4 regions of the Klebsiella sp. genome follow, and region 4 is predicted to be linked to each of the others. Evidence: predicted binding sites of a transcription regulator. Region 4 holds the regulator's gene; each other region holds the start of a gene.
The links. The regulator CRP, encoded in region 4, controls carbon source genes, mostly activating them, when cyclic AMP is high. The targets are predictions, from matches to a motif close to ATGTGANNNNNNTCACAT.
Positions count from the first base shown of each region.

Region 1: the regulator CRP is predicted to act here: its motif matches at 3,742-3,759, upstream of QVF11_RS25030 (PTS sugar transporter subunit IIB).
Region 2: the regulator CRP is predicted to act here: its motif matches at 3,231-3,248, upstream of garD (galactarate dehydratase).
Region 3: the regulator CRP is predicted to act here: its motif matches at 2,547-2,564, upstream of QVF11_RS01150 (mannitol dehydrogenase family protein).

Region 1 is NZ_JAPUEW010000088.1:9,185-14,496, forward strand. Features, by position in the region: gene QVF11_RS25005 (2-hydroxyacid dehydrogenase) at 1-200, shown strand, start outside; gene QVF11_RS25010 (SDR family NAD(P)-dependent oxidoreductase) at 275-1,069, shown strand; gene QVF11_RS25015 (MerR family transcriptional regulator) at 1,091-1,417, opposite strand; gene QVF11_RS25020 (PTS sugar transporter subunit IIA) at 1,468-1,923, opposite strand; gene QVF11_RS25025 (PTS galactitol transporter subunit IIC) at 1,920-3,287, opposite strand; gene QVF11_RS25030 (PTS sugar transporter subunit IIB) at 3,291-3,572, opposite strand; gene QVF11_RS25035 (ABC transporter substrate-binding protein) at 3,801-4,616, opposite strand; gene speB (agmatinase) at 4,632-5,312, opposite strand, start outside.
Region 2 is NZ_JAPUEW010000019.1:15,234-20,545, reverse strand. Features, by position in the region: gene garR (2-hydroxy-3-oxopropionate reductase) at 1-798, opposite strand, end outside; gene garL (2-dehydro-3-deoxyglucarate aldolase) at 827-1,597, opposite strand; gene garP (galactarate/glucarate/glycerate transporter GarP) at 1,626-2,960, opposite strand; gene garD (galactarate dehydratase) at 3,479-5,050, shown strand; gene QVF11_RS07895 (DeoR family transcriptional regulator) at 5,102-5,312, opposite strand, start outside.
Region 3 is NZ_JAPUEW010000005.1:57,156-62,467, reverse strand. Features, by position in the region: gene QVF11_RS01155 (CobW family GTP-binding protein) at 1-867, opposite strand, end outside; gene QVF11_RS01150 (mannitol dehydrogenase family protein) at 988-2,454, opposite strand; gene yeiP (elongation factor P-like protein YeiP) at 2,777-3,349, opposite strand; gene QVF11_RS01140 (YkgJ family cysteine cluster protein) at 3,498-3,749, shown strand; gene QVF11_RS01135 (transcriptional regulator YeiL) at 3,763-4,461, opposite strand; gene rihB (ribosylpyrimidine nucleosidase) at 4,589-5,312, shown strand, end outside.
Region 4 is NZ_JAPUEW010000079.1:15,634-20,945, reverse strand. Features, by position in the region: gene QVF11_RS23395 (YccS/YhfK family putative transporter) at 1-801, opposite strand, end outside; gene crp (cAMP-activated global transcriptional regulator CRP) at 853-1,485, opposite strand; gene QVF11_RS23385 (OsmC family protein) at 1,790-2,194, shown strand; gene QVF11_RS23380 (phosphoribulokinase) at 2,250-3,119, opposite strand; gene QVF11_RS23375 (YheU family protein) at 3,156-3,374, opposite strand; gene QVF11_RS23370 (hydrolase) at 3,371-4,369, opposite strand; gene QVF11_RS23365 (NUDIX domain-containing protein) at 4,474-5,193, opposite strand.

The sequences.
Region 1 (5,312 bases), on a different contig from region 4:
GTGCGGTGCTGGACGTGTTCCCTGTAGAACCCTTGCCGCAGGACGACCCGCTATGGCAGCATCCGCAGGTGCTTATCACGCCGCATATGGCCTCTATCGCGCAGACGGAGGTGATTGCTCGCCAGCTACTGGACAACATTCAGCGCCTGCACCAGGCGCTGCCGCTGAAAAATCTTGTTAACAAACAGAGCGGTTATTAATCCCGAAAACGTCAATAGCCTCATATCCGCTGCTACGCTTAATGGTCTGTCCGACAAAAAATAAGGCTATCAGCATGAATATTGATTTATCGGGGAAAGTCGCACTGGTCACCGCCTCTACCGGCGGTATTGGTTTCGCCATCGCCACAGGTCTGGCGGCCAGCGGCGCGGAAGTGATAATTAATGGTCGCAGCGAGCGTAGCGTGAGCGCGGCCATCGCCCGTTTACAGAATGAGGTTCCCGACGCGAAACTACGCCCGGCGATTGCCGATCTCAGCAGCGCTGAAGGCGTCAATCAGCTGGTGCAGGCTGTTAATGGAGTCGACATTCTGGTCAATAACGCCGGTATTTACGGCCCGCAGGATTTCTATGCAACCGATGATGCGACCTGGGAAAACTACTGGCAGACCAACGTGATGTCAGGGGTACGTCTTTCTCGCGCCCTGCTACCGGCGATGGTGCAGAAAGGCTGGGGCCGGGTAGTGTTTATCTCTTCGGAATCGGCGCGTAATATTCCGGCGGATATGATTCATTACGGCGTGACAAAAACCGCTCAGCTGTCGCTGGCCCGCGGGCTGGCGAAGTTTGTCGCCGGTAGCGGCGTCACCGTCAACAGCGTGCTGCCGGGGCCAACTATCTCTGATGGCTTTGCTGAGATGATGAAAGATGAAGTCGCGAAAACCGGGAAATCGCTGGAGCAGCTGGCAAAAGAGTTCGTGATGGCGAACCGTCCAGGCTCGGTAATTCAACGTGCGGCCACGGTGGAAGAAGTCGCCAATATGGTGGTTTACGTCTGCTCGACTCAGGCTTCAGCAACGTCAGGCGCGGCGCTACGCGTGGATGGCGGCGTGGTGGATGATATCGTCTGATAAGCAGCGCCCGGCCGCTGGTTAGCGGTCGGGCGTTTTAGATGGCTCTTTAACGCTGGTCATTTCGTACTTGCCTTCCGGATCCATGGCGTTCACCGCTTTTTGCAGCTCCGCCAGAGCAAACTTAAGCGAAGCGACCTCTTCACGCAGCGCCTGCACTTCTTGCTCCTGAGTCACCGCACGGTTGGTTTTCGGAAAAGCTTCGAAGACATCTTCTTCGAGGAACATACGAACCTGACGATTATCTACATTCACCAACTGATATTTCAGCCGGCCACTGTTGATTGCGTTATAGATAGTTTTACGACTGACCATCGCTAACTCTATGACGTCGCTGATTCGTAACATCTTGTCCCTCGTCGGTTGCGGCTTCACCGTATTGAGCTCATCATTTCATCTTACTGCGTGACGACGGCATCGGTGAACACTTTTGCAATCTCCTCTGGCGTCATTTTCACGATATCGTTAACTCGATCGCGATCGGCCAATAATGCGAACAAGGATTGAATAATTGCCACTTTTTCGCAAGTTTTATCAATCGCCATCATCACGACTATCTGCGGGACAACGCTCTCTTCAGGCTCGTCGGTACGCTGAAATTCAACCCCCGCCAGGTTAATGCCGATTGCAAAACCGGTCTGGTTAACATGCTCAAACTCGGTATGCGGAATGGCGACGCTATGGGTCTCCATAAATATCCCGGTGGGATAGACTTTTTCCCGTTCAAGTACCCCATCGGCAAAACTTGGTTTAACCAGTCCGTCGGCCTGCAGGCTATCTGCCAGTCGGGTTAACAAAACCGTCCGACTCACGTTCCCGGTAAACTTCACCACCCGCTGTGCGCTAAACATCATTTTCCGGCCTCCACGCTCACTTCTGCTGCCGCTTGCTCATTCTCCTGCGCCAGCTTACGGCGGTTCCACAACACCAGCACGATGGTGCACAGCGTCAGGATACCCACACCGATCTCTTTGAGGTGGAAGCTCTGGATAATCGCCCACGGCAGCATCGCCCCGGCATAATCCACGCTGCTAATACTGGTGGTCCCCTGCGGCAGCGAGAAGCCGGTGCTCACCGCGGTGCTGGTGACAATCGGCGCCAGGCTGGTACCAATCAACAGCGCCAGACTTAAGGTTAACAGCCCGGTCAGTAGCGTACGGAACATATCACCGCGACAAACTGCCGTCACCAGCACGAAGGCGAACGGTAATCCGGTAAGGGACGCGAACGGCAGGAACTGGTTGCCCGGAATAATCGCCGCCAGTACCAGCATCACCGGGATCATCAGCATCGATACGGACAGCGTCACCGGGTGCCCAACGCTCACGGCTGAATCCAGGCCGATAGCGATTTTACCGAATGAACCGGCACGTGACTGAGCTATCTCCTGAATACGTTCGCTAATCGGATAGACCCCTTCCATCAGCATTTTCGCCATCCGCGGAATAATGGTCATGACCGCCGCCATGGTAATTGCGGTTTGCAGAATAGCTTTCACTTCGATACCCGCGATAATACCCAACAGTGCGCCGATAATTGCCCCCAGAGAGGCCGGATCGCCGAGAATAGATAATCTTTTCTGGATAACTTCGGTATCAATTTTGATATCGCGAATAACCGGGATGCGGTCAACAATGGCATTCACCAACCACGCGGCCGGGACAAATGATGCGGAAAAACCGTGCGGTACCGAAATAGAAGGCAGATTCAGGTATTTCTCGACATCACCACTGGTACGGTCAGCGATCACCATCGTAATTATACAGTTGATACCGGCAGCAAATATCCCCAGCCACAGGCTGTCGGTAATAATCGTCACCAGAGAACCGGTAAAAGCATGATGCCACAGGTTCCAGATATCCACGTTCAGTACCCGCGTGGTTTTGGTGTACAACATCAGAACGTTAATCGCGACGCACACCGGAATCACCAGCGCGCCGACCCGGGTCCCCATCGCTACCGCTGCGGCGGCAGGCCAGCCCACGTCCAGTACGTTGAGATTCAGACCAAAACGCTCCACCAGCGCATGGCTCACCGGGGTCAGGGAATCGATCATCAGATTAACGGTAATGCTTAAGCCGATAAAACCAATACCAACCATTAAACCGGCTTTTAATGCTTTGCTCAGCGACAGGCGTAATATCAAACCGAGGAGCATAAATATTAGCGGCATCATGACCGATGCCCCTAAACCTACAATGTAATCAACAATAAACATGGCTTAACCCTCGGCGAGAATTAATTCTTTGACGCTGCTGAAAACTTTATCAGTACCCATACCGGTTAATAGCGGTAGAGCGTTAACAACGGGAATAGAAAGCGCAACCGGTGAAGTGGAAACAATAAAATCTACATCGTCGCGGGTTTTGGCTTCAGCCACGGTTCCCTGGGAAATACGCACTTTATCGAGAATATTCTCTTTTTTCAGGAAGTCCTGGAGCTTATTTAACGCAACGGTACTGGTCGCAACACCGGCGCCGCAGCAAATCATCATGTGTTTCATGAGCAATCCTCTCTGTTTTGGTGAGAGGAATTAAAGCATGCAGAGAAGATATGAATTGTGATCAGTGTGTAATTTTACACACTGAGTACACAATGAATTGTAGGGTAAAAAGTAAGACATTGATAAGTAGTGATTTTAAATCATACCAAACGGTTTAATCACGCTAAAAATGTGATAAGCATCTCATTACAGTGTCCGTTCATCTGTATATTTTAGATTTTTTACACACTACTGCACCGTGTCATCGGTGATGCCGTATACCGCATATTTTTTCAGCAAGGCGCTGTACTCACCATTTTCACGCAGGGTTTTCAGTGCGGAGGTCAACTGTTGCGTCAGCGCCTGGTTGCCCTTCTTGATGTAAATACCCAGCGTTTGCGGATATATCGTCTGCGGAGAACTGACCTTCAGTCGCCCTTTGCTGCGTTGGGTGAACAGGCTTACCACACCCGCAATATCTACCTGAGCCTGAATATTGCCGGAGAGCAGTGCCTGCAGCGTCTCCGGCGCGGTCGGGAACTCTTTAATCTCAATCGCCCCTTTACCCTGCGCCTGGCAATAGCTCGCCGAAAGCTCATGCAGCTTTTTCACCCACGATGTACCCTGCTGTAGCCCAATGGTTAAACCACAAAGTTCGTTTTCCGTTTGCGGCGCAACTTTGCTATCGCTGCGCACCATAATATAGGCCCCCGTTTTAGCATAAGGGATCGCATCCGCCTGCTGGGTACGCTCCGCAGTGATATAGAGCGCGGAGATGACCGCATCCTGACGTCCCCCGCTCAGGCCGAGGATCAGGCTGCTAAATTTGGTATCCACCAACTGTAGCGTCAGGCCCGCTTTTTGGCTTAATAACGCCGCCAGTTCAGCATCAAAACCGACGATTTTGTCATCCTGCCAGGATTCAAAAGGTGGGTAAGCGACTTCCATCGCTATTTTCAGTTTTCCCGGCGACAGAGTCGCATCCGCCGCATTAGCCGCCGTAACAAGTCCTGATGCCAGAACCAACGCAGTGGCGAGATAGCGCAATGAGAGATTTCTTTTCATCATAATTCTCCGCTGTTATTGAGAAATACGCCGATGATGGGCATCGGCAAGCTGGCACAGAAGTTCAAACATCATGGTCGCGCCGGTCAGACTAGTGAGATTGCCCTGGTCAAAGGGCGGCGAGACTTCCACCACGTCGGCACCAATCAGATTCAATCCAGCAAGCTGACGAACGCAGCGCTGAGCCTGCAACGTAGTCATACCGCCAATTTCCGGCGTTCCGGTACCGGGCGCATAGACCGGATCCAGCACATCGATATCGAAGCTGATATAGGTAGGCTGCTCGCCAACAATCTCACGCGCCCTCTGCATCACCTTGTCGATACCCAACTCGTCCACCTGCTCCATACGGATGATGGTGATACCGTTCTCCTCCGCCCAGCGGTGCTCATCGGCGGAAAACAGTGCTCCGCGGATGCCGATTTGCACCGTGCGTTGCGGGTCGAGAACGCCTTCTTCTACCGCACGACGAAACGGAGTACCGTGGGTAAAGCGCTCGCCGCCGAAATAGCTGTCGTTAGTATCCGAGTGGGCATCAAAATGGATCATCCCCAACGCCTTATCCCGTCCGAGCGCCCGTAAAATCGGCAGCGTAGTGAGATGATCGCCGCCAGCCGTTAGAGGCATCACCTGCAGCTCATCAAGGGCGCGATACCATGCTTCAATGCGCGCCAGGCTATCCTGCATATCTACCGG
Region 2 (5,312 bases), on a different contig from region 4:
CATCATCTCCATAACCGCAGCGGTCAGCGGCAGTTGTGCTCCAACGCCGTGAGAGGTATCCAGCGCGTTCGCCAGATCTTTGATATGCAGATCGATACGGAAGCCCGGCTTGAAGTTACGGTCCATCACCATTGGCGCTTTGGCATCCAGCACGGTGCTACCGGCCAGTCCACCGCGGATTGCCTGATACACCAGATCCGGGTTCACGCCCGCTTTGGTCGCCAGAGTCAGCGCTTCAGACATCGCGGCAATGTTCAGTGCCACAATGACCTGGTTAGCCAGTTTGGTTACGTTACCTGCGCCGATATCACCGGTATGTACTACGGAACCGGCCATCGCTTTCAGCAGGTCGTAATATTTGTCGAAAATCGCTTTATCGCCGCCAACCATCACCGACAGGGTGCCGTCGATGGCCTTCGGTTCGCCGCCGCTGACCGGCGCATCCAGCATATCCACGCCTTTCGCTTTCAGCGCTTCGCTGATTTCGCGGCTTGCCAGAGGCGCGATGGAGCTCATATCGATCAGAACGGTACCCGGCTTCGCGCCTTCAATGATGCCGCCTTCGCCCAACGCCACCTCTTTCACATGCGGAGAGTTCGGCAGCATGGTGATGATCACGTCACACTGTTCAGCAATGGCTTTCGCCGACGTGGCGGTTTCCGCGCCTGCGGCAATCACTTCTGCAATAGCATCCGGGTTACGGTCAGCAACCACCAACGAGTAACCTGCCTTGAGGAGGTTTTTACTCATTGGTTTACCCATGATACCAAGGCCAATAAAACCAACTTTCATTGTCATGTCTTTATCTCTCTAGTTTCGGTGGTGGTTATTTCTTAAAGGAATCAGCTAATTTCTGCGTGCCCGAACGGAATACGCCCAGGTCGCTGCCGACAGCGACAAAGGTTGCGCCCCATTCCAGATAACGACGCGCATCCGCTTCAACCGGCGCCAGAATGCCGCTTGGCTTACCGTGCTTTTTCGCGACGGCAAAGATGTGCTGGATAGCTTTTTGTACTTCCGGGTGGGAAGCATTGCCCAGATGGCCTAACGCGGCGGCCAAATCGCTTGGGCCGACAAAAATACCGTCGACGCCCGGGGTCGCGGCGATCGCATCGACGTTATCCACGCCTTGCTGACTTTCGATCTGCACCAGGATGGTGATGTTTTTGTTCGACTGCGCGAAGTAATCAGGCACGGTGCCAAACATATTGGCGCGGTGTGATACGGAGACGCCGCGAATGCCTTCTGGCGGATAACGCGTAGAAGCAACGGCATTGACTGCTTCTTCTTCCGTCTCTACAAACGGAATCAGGAAGTTATAGAAACCAATGTCCAACAGGCGCTTAATAACCACCGGCTCATTGGTCGGTACGCGCACAACTGGCGCACTAGTGCTGCCTTTCAGCGCCATCAGCTGTGGGATAAAGGTTGAGATATCGTTCGGCGCATGTTCGCCGTCCAGCACCAGCCAGTCAAAGCCAGCCAAACCTAAAACTTCAGTGCTGATAGGGCTTGCGAGCGCGGACCAGCAGCCGATCTGAACTTGATGCGCCGCCAGGGCCGCCTTAAATTTGTTCGGGAAGATATCGTTATTCATCGCTTATACCTTGTCACTTAACCGTTAATTATTTCTGCAGTTCCATACGTTTGATGTCGCCGACAACAAACAGATAGCAAACCATCGCCATCAGAGCCGAACATCCTACGAAGACCAGCGCTGCGTTGAATGAATGCAGCTCGCTCACCAGGTAACCAATAACCAGCGGAGTTACGATGGAAGCGACGTTACCAAATACGTTAAATACACCGCCGCACAGGCCAACAATCTCTTTCGGAGCGGTATCGGAAATCACCGGCCAGCCCAGTGCGCCAAATCCTTTGCCAAAGAAGGCCAGTGCCATCAGGCTCACCACCAACACGGTATTATCGGTGTAGTTGCACAGAATGATGGTCGAGGCCAGCAGCATTCCGAGGACAATCGGCAGCTTACGCGCCACGGTGATAGAAAAACCACGTTTAATCAGATAGTCGGAGAACACTCCACCCAGCACCCCGCCGGCAAAGCCGCACAGCGCTGGAATAGATGCCACCAGACCCACTTTCAGAATCGACATCCCCTTTTCCTGCACCAGATAAATCGGGAACCAGGTGAGGAAGAACCAGGTGATGGTGTTGATAAAATATTGGCCGAAGAACACGCCCAGCATCATGCGGTTGGTCAACAGCTGCTTGATATAGTGAAGTTTAGGACCGCTGGCCGCTGCACTACCCGGCTTTTTATGATCCATATCGACAACTGCGCCGTTCTCAGAGATAAACTTCAGCTCTTCTTTGGTCATCCGCGGATGGTCGGTTGGGTTGTGAACGAACTTAACCCACAGACCGGTCAGGACAAAACCAATCACACCCATGACGGTAAACACATGTTCCCAGCCCCAGGCAAAAGTCAGCCAGCCCAGCAACGGAGAGAACAGCGCCAGAGAAAAATATTGTGCGGAGTTAAAGATAGCGGATGCGGTACCGCGTTCTTTGGTCGGGAACCAGGCCGCAACGATACGGGCGTTTGCCGGGAAAGAAGGTGCTTCCGAGAAGCCCAGCATAAAACGCATGATAAACATTGAGATACCCGCCCAGGCCAGCGGAAATACATCCACAAAGCCTTGCAGGAAGGTAAACAGCGACCAGAAGAACAGGCTGTAGGTGTAGACTTTCTTCGAGCCAAATTTGTCCAGCAGCCAGCCGCCTGGAATTTGCATCAGCAAATAGGCCCAACCGAAAGCGGAGAAAATATAACCCATTGAGATTGCACTCAGCTGCAACTCTTTCGCCACTTCGGTACCGGCAATAGATAGCGTCGCACGGTCTGCATAGTTAACGGCAGTAACAATAAATATTATCAACAGAATTAAATATCGGGTTGGCATACCCTTTTTCTGCTCTATTGCTGCATCCACACTCATTTTATATTCCTCAGGTACGACACACCTTCCATCATTTATTACTGGTGTGATTTTAGTTATTTATAAATCGATCTTAGATACTGTCGATTTACTTATCCGACGCATTGCAAGCATGACTCAGTATAATCAGCTCACGGTATTTGATCACTGTGCATAAACCCCACAAAGAGATAACAAAAACCATTATAATTGTGCAAATGCAATAATCAGTGGGCGCTGATGCACAGTTCCTGTGATTTCCTTCTATACCTGACTCCCTCTCGCAAAAATGAGTGATTTAGATCACATTTTTAAATCTAAACACCTGACATTCTTAATTCCACAAATCTGAGCATCAGAAATTGAATATACCCTAAATATTTCGAGTTGCATGAAGGCGGCAACGAAGGGAATCCCCAGGAGCTTACTAAAGTAAGTGACTGGGGTGAGCGAGGAAAGCCAACGCACATGCAGCTTGAAATATGACGGATATAACCGTTTTATTTTATTATTCGCACCTTGCTGGAGAATACTGGACAATGGCTGACATTGAAATTAGACAAGAATCGCCGACGGCGTTTTATATAAAAGTACACGAAACGGATAATGTGGCGATTATTGTTAACGATCGAGGTTTAACGGCCGGAACGCGTTTCCCTGATGGACTCACGCTCGTTGAACATATCCCGCAAGGCCATAAGGTCGCGTTGGTCAATATTCCCGCACACGGTGAAATCATCCGCTATGGCGAAGTGATTGGCTACGCGGTACGTGATATCGCGCAGGGTAGCTGGATTGATGAATCGCTGGTCGAGCTGCCGGAAGCGCCACCGCTCAACACCCTGCCACTGGCGACCAAAGTTCCCGAGCCACTGCCGCCGCTGGAAGGCTACACCTTCGAAGGGTATCGCAACGCGGACGGTAGCGTGGGGAGCAAAAACCTGCTCGGCATTAGCACCAGCGTGCACTGCGTGGCGGGCGTTGTAGATTACGTGGTTAAAATTATCGAACGCGATCTGCTGCCGAAATATCCCAACGTTGATGGCGTAGTCGGCCTGAACCACCTTTATGGCTGCGGCGTGGCGATTAACGCCCCGGCGGCGGTCGTGCCTATCCGTACCATTCACAACCTTGCGCTTAACCCGAATTTCGGCGGCGAAGTGATGGTAATTGGCCTCGGCTGCGAAAAACTTCAGCCAGAGCGTCTGCTGGAAGGTACCGATGATGTGAAAAGCATCCCGGTGGATAGCGCCAGTATCGTTAGCCTGCAAGACGAAAAGCACGTCGGTTTTAAATCGATGGTCGACGATATTCTGCAAGTTGCCGAGCGGCATCTGGAGAAACTGAACCAGCGCCAACGTGAAACCTGCCCGGCCTCCGAGCTGGTGGTCGGTATGCAGTGCGGCGGCAGCGATGCGTTTTCTGGCGTGACCGCCAACCCGGCGGTGGGCTATGCGTCCGACCTGCTGGTGCGCTGCGGCGCAACCGTGATGTTCTCCGAAGTGACCGAAGTGCGCGATGCCATCCATCTGCTGACGCCACGCGCCATCAACGAAGAAGTGGGTAAACGTCTGCTGGAAGAGATGGCCTGGTACGATAACTATCTCGATATGGGCAAAACCGACCGCAGCGCCAACCCTTCCCCAGGCAACAAGAAAGGCGGCCTGGCAAACGTGGTGGAAAAGGCGCTCGGTTCTATCGCGAAATCCGGTAAGAGCGCGATTGCCGAAGTGCTTTCTCCGGGACAGCGTCCAACCAAACGCGGCCTGATTTACGCCGCAACGCCAGCCAGTGATTTTGTCTGCGGTACCCAGCAGGTGGCCTCTGGGATCACGGTGCAGGTATTCACCACCGGTCGCGGTACGCCGTATGGCCTGGTCGCGGTGCCGGTCATTAAGATGGCGACGCGTACCGAGCTGGCGAATCGTTGGTTTGACTTAATGGATATCAACGCGGGAACCATCGCCACCGGTGAAGAGACTATCGAAGACGTGGGTCTGAAGCTGTTTGAATTTATTCTTGATGTCGCCAGCGGCCGCAAGAAAACCTTCTCGGATCAGTGGGGCTTACATAATCAGCTAGCGGTGTTTAACCCAGCGCCGGTGACGTGATACTAAGATATTTAGCCCTCTCCCCTGCGGGAGAGGGCTTTTGTAAAAACTTCAGGCACCGACTAAAATCACATCTATTCCATTCTTCCGTAACCCTTCCAGGCTGTCAGCAGGAATGCCTTCATCAACGATAATCATATCGATACGCTGCGTATCAATGATTTTATGCAGGCTGGAACAATTGAATTTTGTGGAATCAGTGACCACAATAATCCGCTCTGCCACTTCACACATCCGACGGTTAAGCCTCGCCTCATCTTCA
Region 3 (5,312 bases), on a different contig from region 4:
ATGCAGGTCAAGCTGCTGGCGATTGATACGCACCAGTCCTTCGGCAATACGCATCACACCTTTAACGCGTCCGACCGGCGCAAGTCGCGCCCATTCGAGCAGGCCAACGGTGTCAAAAATGGTCTCGGCGTCAAAAATCCAGCCGCAGGCCTGATAGCCCTGACCGCTATTAAGACTGCGGCGCCAGCGCTGATGGGTAGGGAGATTAAGCGCCGCCAGGCCTGGTTTTTGCCCGTGACTATGCGCGTGTTCAGCGCTTTCAGGTAGCGGCGTGACGTTGCGGCGCGGCGAATCAAGCCAAACAGGGTCAATATTGCCCTGGGTGGCGCTGACGTGCTGACGCTCTCCGGCATAGGTCTGCCACCATGTTGTAAAGGCCAGTTGGCTTTCGCTGGTCGCGCGGTCAGCTTTATTGGCGATGACAATATCGGCGGCGGCTAACTGGTCACGAAAGTTTTCGTTGGTCACCACCTTTTCGTCGAGCAACTGACGCGGGTCCAGCACACATAGCGTCGCGCGCAGGTCGATCCACGGCTCGTATACTGCGGCGGTCAGAATATCGAGGATCTGTTTGGGATGGCCAAGACCGGTTGGCTCTATTAACAAGCGGTCTGGTTTTCCCTGGCGCAGCAGCGTATTGAGCCCAACCTGCATTGGCAGGCCGTTGACACAGCACATGCAGCCGCCGGGGATTTCTTTAAGCAGAGCTCCGCTCTCGGCCAGCAGTGCGCCGTCGATGCCCACTTCGCCAAATTCGTTGACCAGAACGGCCCATTTTTCATCCGCGGGCTTATGGGCCAGCAGATGCAAAATCGAGGTCGTTTTGCCACTGCCGAGAAATCCCGTGATCAAGTTAGTTTTGGTCACCTTTTCTCCAGGATAAATGTAATGTTGTAACAGTTGAGACTATCCTGACGAAAAAAAAGTGAAAAGAGAAGCCTTACCGCGGACAGATAAGGCTCTCTGTCCGCTTAAAGGCAGAAATTGTTAAGAATCCAGCGCGGCGCTAATCGCCTGGCGAGTGCCGGCGGTCACAAGTTGATGCCACGCGGCGGTGATGTTGGCGACGAACTGCGGATTTTGCGAAAGGTCGCAGCCAAAAATTTCTTCCAGGGAGAGTAGGGCGCTAACGCGCTGTTGTTCATTGCTGGCGGATACAATTCTTCCAATTTTATCCGCCAGCGGGTCGCGGATATCAATCGTATTTCCAGCGTCGTCAATGCCGCTAACATAGCGCATCCAGCCCGCCACGCCCAGCGCCAGCAGCGGCCACTGGCTTCCGCGAGCAAGGTGGATACGGATACCGTCAAGCATACGCTGCGGCAGCTTCTGGCTACCGTCCATAGCAATTTGCCAGGTGCGATGTTTCAGCGAGGGGTTGCTGAAACGCTCGATCAGGCTGTCAGCATAGGCCGTCAGGTCGACACCGGTGATTGAGAGTGTTGGTGCCTGTTCATCAAGCATCAAACGGTAAGCGGCGCTGCGGAAAACCGGGTCCTGCATACAGTCGCTGACATGTTCGTGGCCCGCCAGATAACCCAGCCAGGCAAGAAACGAATGGCTGCCGTTGAGCATCCGCAGCTTCATCTGTTCCCACGGCAGCACATCATCCGTCATCTGTACGCCAGCCGCTTCCCAGTCCGGGCGACCGGCAACAAAGTTATCTTCGACAACCCATTGAATAAACGGCTCGCAGCTAATTGCGCAGGGGTCTTCCACTCCCAGCACGGCGCTAATCTCCGCCAGCGACTCATCGGTGGCGGCTGGCACAATGCGGTCCACCATCGTGCCGGGAAAGCTGACGTGTTCAGCAATCCACTGCGCCAGCTCCAAATCGCGTTTTTCAGCCATTCCCAGCACGGCATTTTTCACCACATGCCCATTGTTGGGAATATTATCGCAGGAGAGAACGGTAAACGGCGCCAGTCCACGTTGGCGGCGGCGCGCCAGCGTTTCGACCAGAATACCAGGCACCGATTGCGGCTGCGTAGGGTTTTCCAGGTCATGAATAATGCGTGGCTGCGTCATGTCCAGCAGGCCGCTGGCAGGGTCAATGCAGTAGCCTTTCTCGGTAATGGTTAGAGAAACAATGGCGACCTGCGGTTCGCAAAATTTCTCAATAATGGCAGCCAGTGAATCAAGTTTGGCGTTCAGACATTCATGCACTGCGCCGACAACGATCGGCTGATTACCCTCGGCCCCTTTCTCCAGCACGGTAAACAGATGATCTTGTTGGCGAAGCTGGCTCATAAGCCGATCGCCGCTGAACAGGCTAATCTCGCAAATCCCCCAGTCCCCACCGCTGGCGTTGAGCACCCTGTCGGTGAGTAGGGCCTGGTGCGCGCGATGAAACGCGCCGAAACCGAAATGCACAATACGCGAACGCAGTTGGTTGCGATCGTACTGAGGGAGCTGCACGCCTTCCGGCAGCGTAGCGGTAGCAATGGTAGTCATTATTCATACACCTGATTAACTGACGATTAACATTCAGTAGTGTAAAGTTATATGACAACAAATTAAATTGGTGAGCCGAATTTATCCGCTTTGTGTGAGCTTGATCAATCAAGGACGCCGAGTTTGTTGCCAGGTGTGGAAACAATGACCATGGAGCAGCGGCAAATAATTTATTATTGGTATAATAACTTTGGCGAGGAGAGCGACGATTGCAACCTGGCGTAGATATGAGCCAGGCGATCCGCGATACCAGATAAGGTACAAATAAAAAAGGACAGCCTGGCGCTGTCCTCTGTGTTTCATTTTGGCAAAAAAGCAGGACTTAGTCCGCGCGGCCCATATATCGGCTCTCTTCGATATGGATACGAATGCGCTCGCCTGCGCTCAGGTATTCAGGAACTTGAACCACCAGGCCGGTGCTCAGGGTCGCCGGTTTGTTACGGGCGCTCGCGGATGCACCTTTGATGCCCGGCGCCGTTTCGACGATTTCCAGGTCAACGGTCTGCGGTAGTTCAAGGGCCAGCAGCTGACCGTCCCAGGTCAGAACCTGCATGTCCGGCATCCCGCCTTCAGGAATAAACAGCAGTTCTTCTTCAATCTGCTCTTTAGTAAAGATATACGGGGTGTAGTCTTCTTTATCCATAAAGACGTATTCGTTGCCATCAATATAGGAGAAGTCAACGAAACGACGGGTCAGGGTCACGGTATCGACGATATCATCGCCTTTAAAGCGCTCTTCCACTTTCAGGCCGGTACGTACGTCAGAGAAACGCATTTTGTACAGCGTTGCGGCGCCACGGGCGCTGGGTGACTGAATATCAATGTTTTTAACAATCAGCAGTTTGCCGTTGTAATTCAGCACCATACCTTTTTTAATTTCATTCGCTCTTGGCATTGCGGTAATCCTGTCACATAAAGGGTCAAAAATATCGCGTAAAACTACTCGCGCCGGGCCTTTCAGGCAAGTGGAATTCGTGTGTTTTGCTATCTTCAGGTAAAACGTTTAGTCTGGGCCGCCAAAAGCGTTATCAGAAGAGTCGATTATGGAATGCCGCCCCGACTGCGGAGCTTGCTGTATCGCTCCTTCTATCTCCAGCCCCATTCCGGGTATGCCGCAGGGCAAGCCCGCAAACACCCGGTGCATACAGCTATCAGACAGCAACCTGTGCAATATTTTTGGCTCGCCGTTAAGGCCTAAAGTGTGTGGCAGTCTGAAGCCTGAAGTGGAGATGTGCGCGACGAATCGCGATGACGCGATGACCTGGCTTCTTCATCTTGAACAGAGCACTTCTTGAATCCACACGCTGCTCAATAGAGTAAATCAGCAAAATTATTATCCGGGTCCATCTCCCGCGCGAGGGCGATCAGTTTCTTCTTATTACCAAGAGCGTAGCCGGATTTCTGTTTAACCAGCAGGCCTTCCTGACAGAATTGTGCGATCACATATAATAAATGACGATACGACACTCCCATATATTCCGCCGCCGGTGTATGTTTTTCGTGATAAATATCACAATGCTGAGTTAATAAAATAAATGCTGCCAGACGATTCACCAGCGGAAAAGATTGATTTTGGGTGAGTGACACGATGTTGCGATAGTTTTTTTGGCTTAACGCGATACAGAGATTACGCAGGAAAATGACGTCGTTCAGCAACAACGGGCGGAATGAAGCAATGGGCAGCGCCAGGCACCAGCACTCTTCGATGGCCTGAACGCCACGCGGATCGTGATGTTTGTCAATGAGTTCTATCTCGCCGATAAAGCAGGGTGCGCCAAAGAAGTCGATCAGCGAGACCCGACCATTAGCTGATGTGGTGTAAAGCTTAGCCCGGCCGCGTGCGAGGTAAAAAAGGTGCGCGGGTTGAGCCCCCTCTTTGACAATATAATCCCCTGCCACAACGTGGAACAATCGTGTATCCCGCACAACATCGACGGAAAATTTTTCCAGGTACCCCGAGTCGCTTATCAATTGCTGTTTGAGATTTTCATTTTGGATTTCTTTCACGGTCGCTTCCCTGTATGAGATTTCTCATATTCAGTATCAGTTTTTGCCTGGTATGCTGCAAAAGCTACCTACTTAACCCTGCTGTAATAACATAAATATGCTTTAAAAGCGAAAAGAGGAAATAAAAATGGAAAAAAGAAAAATTATACTCGATTGCGATCCAGGTCACGATGATGCTATTGCGATAATGATGGCGGCCAGACATCCGGCAATTGATTTATTAGGAATAACGATTGTTGCGGGTAACCAAACGCTGGATAAAACGCTGGTCAATGGATTAAACGTCTGCCAACATTTAGATATCAATGTACCCGTTTATGCGGGAATGCCGCAGCCCATTATGCGTCAGCAAATTGTCGCTGATAATATTCATGGTGAAACCGGACTTGATGGCCCGGTGTTCTCTCCATTGACACGTAAAGCAGAAAGTACGCATGCAGTTAAATATATTATTGACACGCTCATGGCCAGTGAGGGTGACATCACGCTGGTCCCCGTTGGCCCACTAACCAATATAGCCGTCGCCATGCGAATGCAGCCAGAAATCCTGCCGAAAATTCGCGAGATTGTATTAATGGGCGGTGCTTATGGTACCGGAAACTTTACGCCATCGGCAGAGTTTAATATTTATGCCGACCCTGAAGCCGCTCGCGTGGTATTCACCTCGGGTGTCCCTCTGGTCATGATGGGCCTGGATTTGACTAATCAGACGGTCTGCACCGCTGACGTTATTGCACGCATGGAAAAAGCCGGCGGTCCGGCGGGACAGTTGTTTAGCGATATCATGAATTTCACCCTCAAAACGCAGTTTGAAAACTACGGCTTAGCGGGTGGTCCGGTGCATGATGCCA
Region 4 (5,312 bases):
CCAGCGAATCACTGCTTCTGCGTGACTGCGTTCCACCAGTTTCTGCACTTCTTCCGGCTGATGCAGGCTAACGGAGATATGCTCCTGTAAATCCAACCCCACCTGAAAAGCGCGCAACAGACGTTTGTGGTCGTTGCGTTGATTGGCCGCCAGCATATGCATCTGCTGGTAACACTGGGTAATCAGATCAACCACTTTCTGCTGGCGGTTAAGTAGCGGCGGCAGCGAGGTGGCCGGGTCCGTATGCTGGGTCAGCAGGCTGTATTTGGCCTCGCAATAGTTAGCCAGTTCGCGGTAGAGCAGGCTCAGCGACTCGCGCAGCGGTTGTTCGCGCCATAGCCAAAACCAGAACCAGTTAAAGACGCCATACCATAATGTGCCGAGCGCGTAGATTAGCAGTGGTTCCCAGATTGGCATGTTGCCCGCGAGACTTAGTGTAAAAATCGCTGCGATAAGCGAGGCGGGGAGGAGTCTTGCGTGCAGTGAACTGATTTCGGCAGTAACGCCGAGGATGAGCGCCAGGCCAGTGAGAATAAGCGGTAGAGGGATCTCGCGTTGCAGCAGGAGCTGGACAATCAGGCTACAGCCAGCAAACAGGCAGCCGCCAATAATCAGGCGTTTAAAGAAGCGCTTATGTGGTGTGTCCAGACCGGCAATGTTGCAACAGGCTGGTACCAGGGAAAAAAGTAAGCCCTGCTGTAAATGTCCGAGAATAAGTCCAACTGCGACCGGCAGACACAACACCAGCGTTTGCCGCAGTGCGTAGTTGACTTCCGGGTGGTAAATCAGCCTGCGCCACATGAGGGGGAAACAAAAACGGCGTATTGCCATGCAATACGCCGTTTTGCCGACTTAACGGGTACCGTAGACGACGATAGTTTTGCCGTGCGCGGAGATCAGGTTTTGATCTTCCAGCATTTTCAGGATACGGCCAACGGTTTCGCGGGAGCATCCAACGATCTGACCGATTTCCTGACGGGTAATTTTAATTTGCATGCCGTCCGGGTGGGTCATCGCATCAGGCTGTTTTGCCAGGTTCAGCAGCGTCTGAGCGATACGGCCGGTAACGTCAAGGAAGGCGAGGTTACCGACTTTCTCTGACGTAACCTGCAGGCGACGTGCCATTTGCGAAGAGAGACGCATCAGGATGTCCGGGTTAACCTGGATTAGCTGACGGAATTTTTTGTAGGAGATTTCGGCCACTTCACATGCGGTTTTCGCACGTACCCATGCACTACGTTCCTGACCTTCTTCAAACAGGCCTAATTCACCGATGAAATCGCCCTGGTTGAGGTAAGAGAGGATCATCTCTTTACCTTCTTCATCCTTGATGAGTACAGCCACGGAGCCTTTAACGATGTAGTACAACGTTTCTGCTTTCTCACCCTGGTGGATCAGCGTGCTTTTTGAGGGGTACTTATGAATGTGGCAATGAGACAAGAACCATTCAAGGGTAGGGTCTGTTTGCGGTTTGCCAAGCACCATGCGCGGTTATCCTCTGTTATAAGCTATCTCCGGGCGCCGACACTACACGGCATCCGGGCATGCAATCGTATTAAATCCCTATACCTGGGAATCTGGCTGAAAATTTTCTGCAGCCTGTAATGTGAACTCCTCTGCATACATGCAGTACATCAATGTATTACTGTAGCATCCCGATTGTTTTAGCATAGCTTTCGCCGCGTGTCTCCTGGTGTCTCGCTTCAGCATGACCTAGGTCGCCTTCCGTTGCGAGAATTGTTATGTGCGCGTAATCTGTCAGGAAAATTACAGCCCTGGAGTTAAATTTATGCAAGCGCGAGTGAAATGGGTTGAAGGGTTAACCTTCATTGGTGAGTCGGCTTCTGGTCACCAGATTCTGATGGACGGTAATTCCGGGGATAAAGCGCCAAGCCCGATGGAAATGGTACTGATGGCGGCGGGCGGATGCAGTGCAATTGACGTGGTTTCTATCCTGCAGAAGGGGCGCCATAACGTCACTAACTGCGAAGTTAAGCTGACTTCTGAGCGTCGCGAGGAAGCACCGCGTCTGTTTACCCATATTAATCTGCATTTTATCGTGACTGGTAAGGAGCTGAAAGATGCTGCCGTTTCTCGCGCAGTTGACCTATCGGCGGAAAAATATTGCTCGGTGGCGCTGATGCTGGAGAAAGCAGTAAACATAACTCACTCTTATGAAGTGATCGAGGGATAAGCCGAACTGCGCGAACTCGTCGCCCCGGCATGCGCTGCGCTACCGGGGTTTTTTGTTAGTTGATTTTCCTGCCTTCCATTAGCCGCTCGACCAATGGTGCCATGATAAGCTCCATGGCCAGCCCCATTTTCCCTCCCGGTACCACTAGCGTGTTCATATGCGAGATAAACGAGCCCTGAAGCATCGCCAGTAGCCAGGGGAAATCGATATTCTGTAAGTTGCGAAAATGGATAACGACAAAGCTTTCATCCAGCGATGGGATTGCTTTGGCTGCAAATGGATTGGACGTATCCACCGTAGGTACGCGCTGGAAGTTGAGGTGAGTGCGTGAAAACTGCGGGGTGATGAAGTTGATGTAATCTTCCATCGAGCGAACGACGGAATCCATCACCGCTTCACGAGAGTGGCCGCGTTCGCTGGTATCGCGGATAAGCTTCTGGATCCACTCCAGGTTAACGATCGGCACAACCCCGACCAGCAGGTCAACATGGTCAGCGACGTTGTGCTGGGGCGTGACAACTCCGCCGTGCAGGCCTTCATAAAACAGCACGTCAGTGGGTTCGGGCAGAGACTGCCAGGGAGTGAAGGTGCCAGGAACCTGATTCCACGGCACGGCTTCATCATAGGTGTGTAAATACTTGCGTGACTGACCTGTACCGTTCAGCCCGTATTCTCTGAAAGTCTGCTCCAGCAGGCCGAAATCGTTAGCCTCGGGACCGAAGTAGCTGATGTGTTTGCCCTGATCTCGCGCTTTGCGGATCGCCATGTCCATTTCCGGGCGGGTGTAGCGGTGAAAGCTATCGCCTTCCACTTCGGCGGCGTGGAGATTTAGCTGGGCGAAGATTTTGCGAAAGGCGAGGCTGGTGGTCGTGGTTCCCGCGCCGCTAGAGCCCGTGACGGCAATCACCGGATGTTTGGCAGACATAACAACTCCCAGGGTAAACGATAGTGTGATGCCGCCTTAGCCGTGAAACTGCTTGCGGGGCATAATATTGACCGTCTCGTGCAGCTCTGACCACACCAGCGCGGCTTCTCCGCTTTTCAGCTGTTGTTTGACATCGGCGACTTTATCCGCCAGAGAACGTTCATGTTCACCATAATCGGTGCCTTCGCGTAATACAAAACTTTCAATCAGGTTATCCAGCGTTTCGGGATCGAGATCCTGCCAGGGAATAATCATATTTGCCCTCCTAACCAGCGAGTTAGCCAATCCGGGATTCGCTGTTCTAACCACATTTCCGGCTTACGCAGCGTACCACCGACAAAACCAACATGGCCGCCATGTTCTGTAAGTTGATACTCGACATTTGCTGGTAGCTGTTCTTGTGGCGGGATGGAGTGGTGATCCATAAAAGGATCGTCCTTCGCATGAATAATCAGCGTTGGTTTAGTGATGTCGCTTAAGCGCGGCATCGCACTACACTGGCGATAGTAGTCTAGCGCATCGGCAAAACCGTGGATCCTGGCGGTGATGCTATCGTCAAATTCGCGGATGCGGCGCATACCTTTTAGCTGGCGTAAATCAACCGGCAAAGAGCCCGGATAAGCTTTCAGCTTACGCGCGGCATTCGCCTTCAGCAGATTGAGCAGATAACGCTGATAAACGCGGGAAAACCCCTTATCCATATGAGAACTACAGGCTTCCAGCATAAACGGCGCTGAGACGATAACGGCAGCATCGACAGGAACATCGTCACCTTCTTTCGCCAACAGGCAGCCCAGCATATTGCCCCCGAGCGAGTAACCCACCGCTGCAGTTGGCACGTCGCCGTATTCGCGCTGAAGCCAACGTAAAAACCAGGAGCCGTCTTCCGTTTCGCCTGAATGGTAGATACGGTTATTTCGGTTGGGTTCGCCGCTACAGCCGCGAAAATGCATCACCACACCCAGCCAGCCGCGCTGCATGGCCGCGTGGACGAGTCCGTGAGCATAAGGGCTGTGCAGACTGCCCTCAAGACCATGAAACACCACCAATCGCGGTTTATGACGAGCCTGAGATGGTTCTTCGCTCCACGCCAGATCGACAAAGTCGCCATCCGGTAATTCAAGGCGCTGCCAGTGTGGAGTGAAACGTAGTTTGCGACGGATTAGCCGCGGCAACATGGTTTGCAAATGACGATTGCCAACGCCGCGCATCGGGTGAAACTGCTGCGAGTCGTCTTCGGGGGGCGTCATTTCTGTGGGAGTGATATCAACCATAGCACCAGAGCAATTAATAATCTTTATACATACTATACCGCGCATGAAGTGTGCAGGTTAGCCAATATGTGGTCTTGTGGCTAATCGGTAAGCAGATTGCGTGAGAAAAGATGAATATCCACCCCAGGTTTTCGCCGCCACAGGCGGGCCTTTCTTGTGCCTGTCGCCATGCTTTCACCTGTCTCTTCAAACATCCCTGACGCTTCAAAACGGCGAATCAGGCTTTTACGTTGTATGGACTGACCGAGGATTACCTCCGTCGCTTCCTGTAGTTGGCCATGGGTGAAGGTCTCCGGCAAGCAGTATACGGGCAGTAAAGAATACATGGTTTTTTGCCTTAAGCGATGCAAGGCGGCGGTGATGATTTTCTGGTGATCGAACGCCAGGGAATAGTCGACAAGCCTGGCAATTGGCACCCAACGGGCATCGCTGACGCTGGCGATATGTGGTTCGCAGTCTGCCCAGGCAATCAGGGCAAACCAGGTGACCGTCAGGCTCCAGCCGCGCGGGTCGCGATCGGGCCCGGAAAAAGTGTCCAGCTGTTCCAACCATGAAGGGGAAACCCCGGTTTTCTCAGTGAGCTTACGCATCGCGGTGGCGCGGGTGGAGTCATCGCGCGCCATATCAATAAAGCCGCCGGGCAATCCCCAATACCCTTTCTGCGGGTGGTTTGCCCGCTCTACCAGCAGGACGCACAGCTCTTGTTGATGGAGCGTGAATAACACGCTATCCACCGTCACCAGAGGGGAGGGAAAGCGGCTGGCATCATATTGATTCAGATAGTCGGCTTCGGTGTTCATAGGCTACTCGCGATGATTTGGAACGCCATCAGTGTACCAGCCCGACACTGAGCAGCAAGGCTGCGTTTTTTATTATTATTTATCAGTAAATTACCTTTTCATGGAAATAATGCATTTTT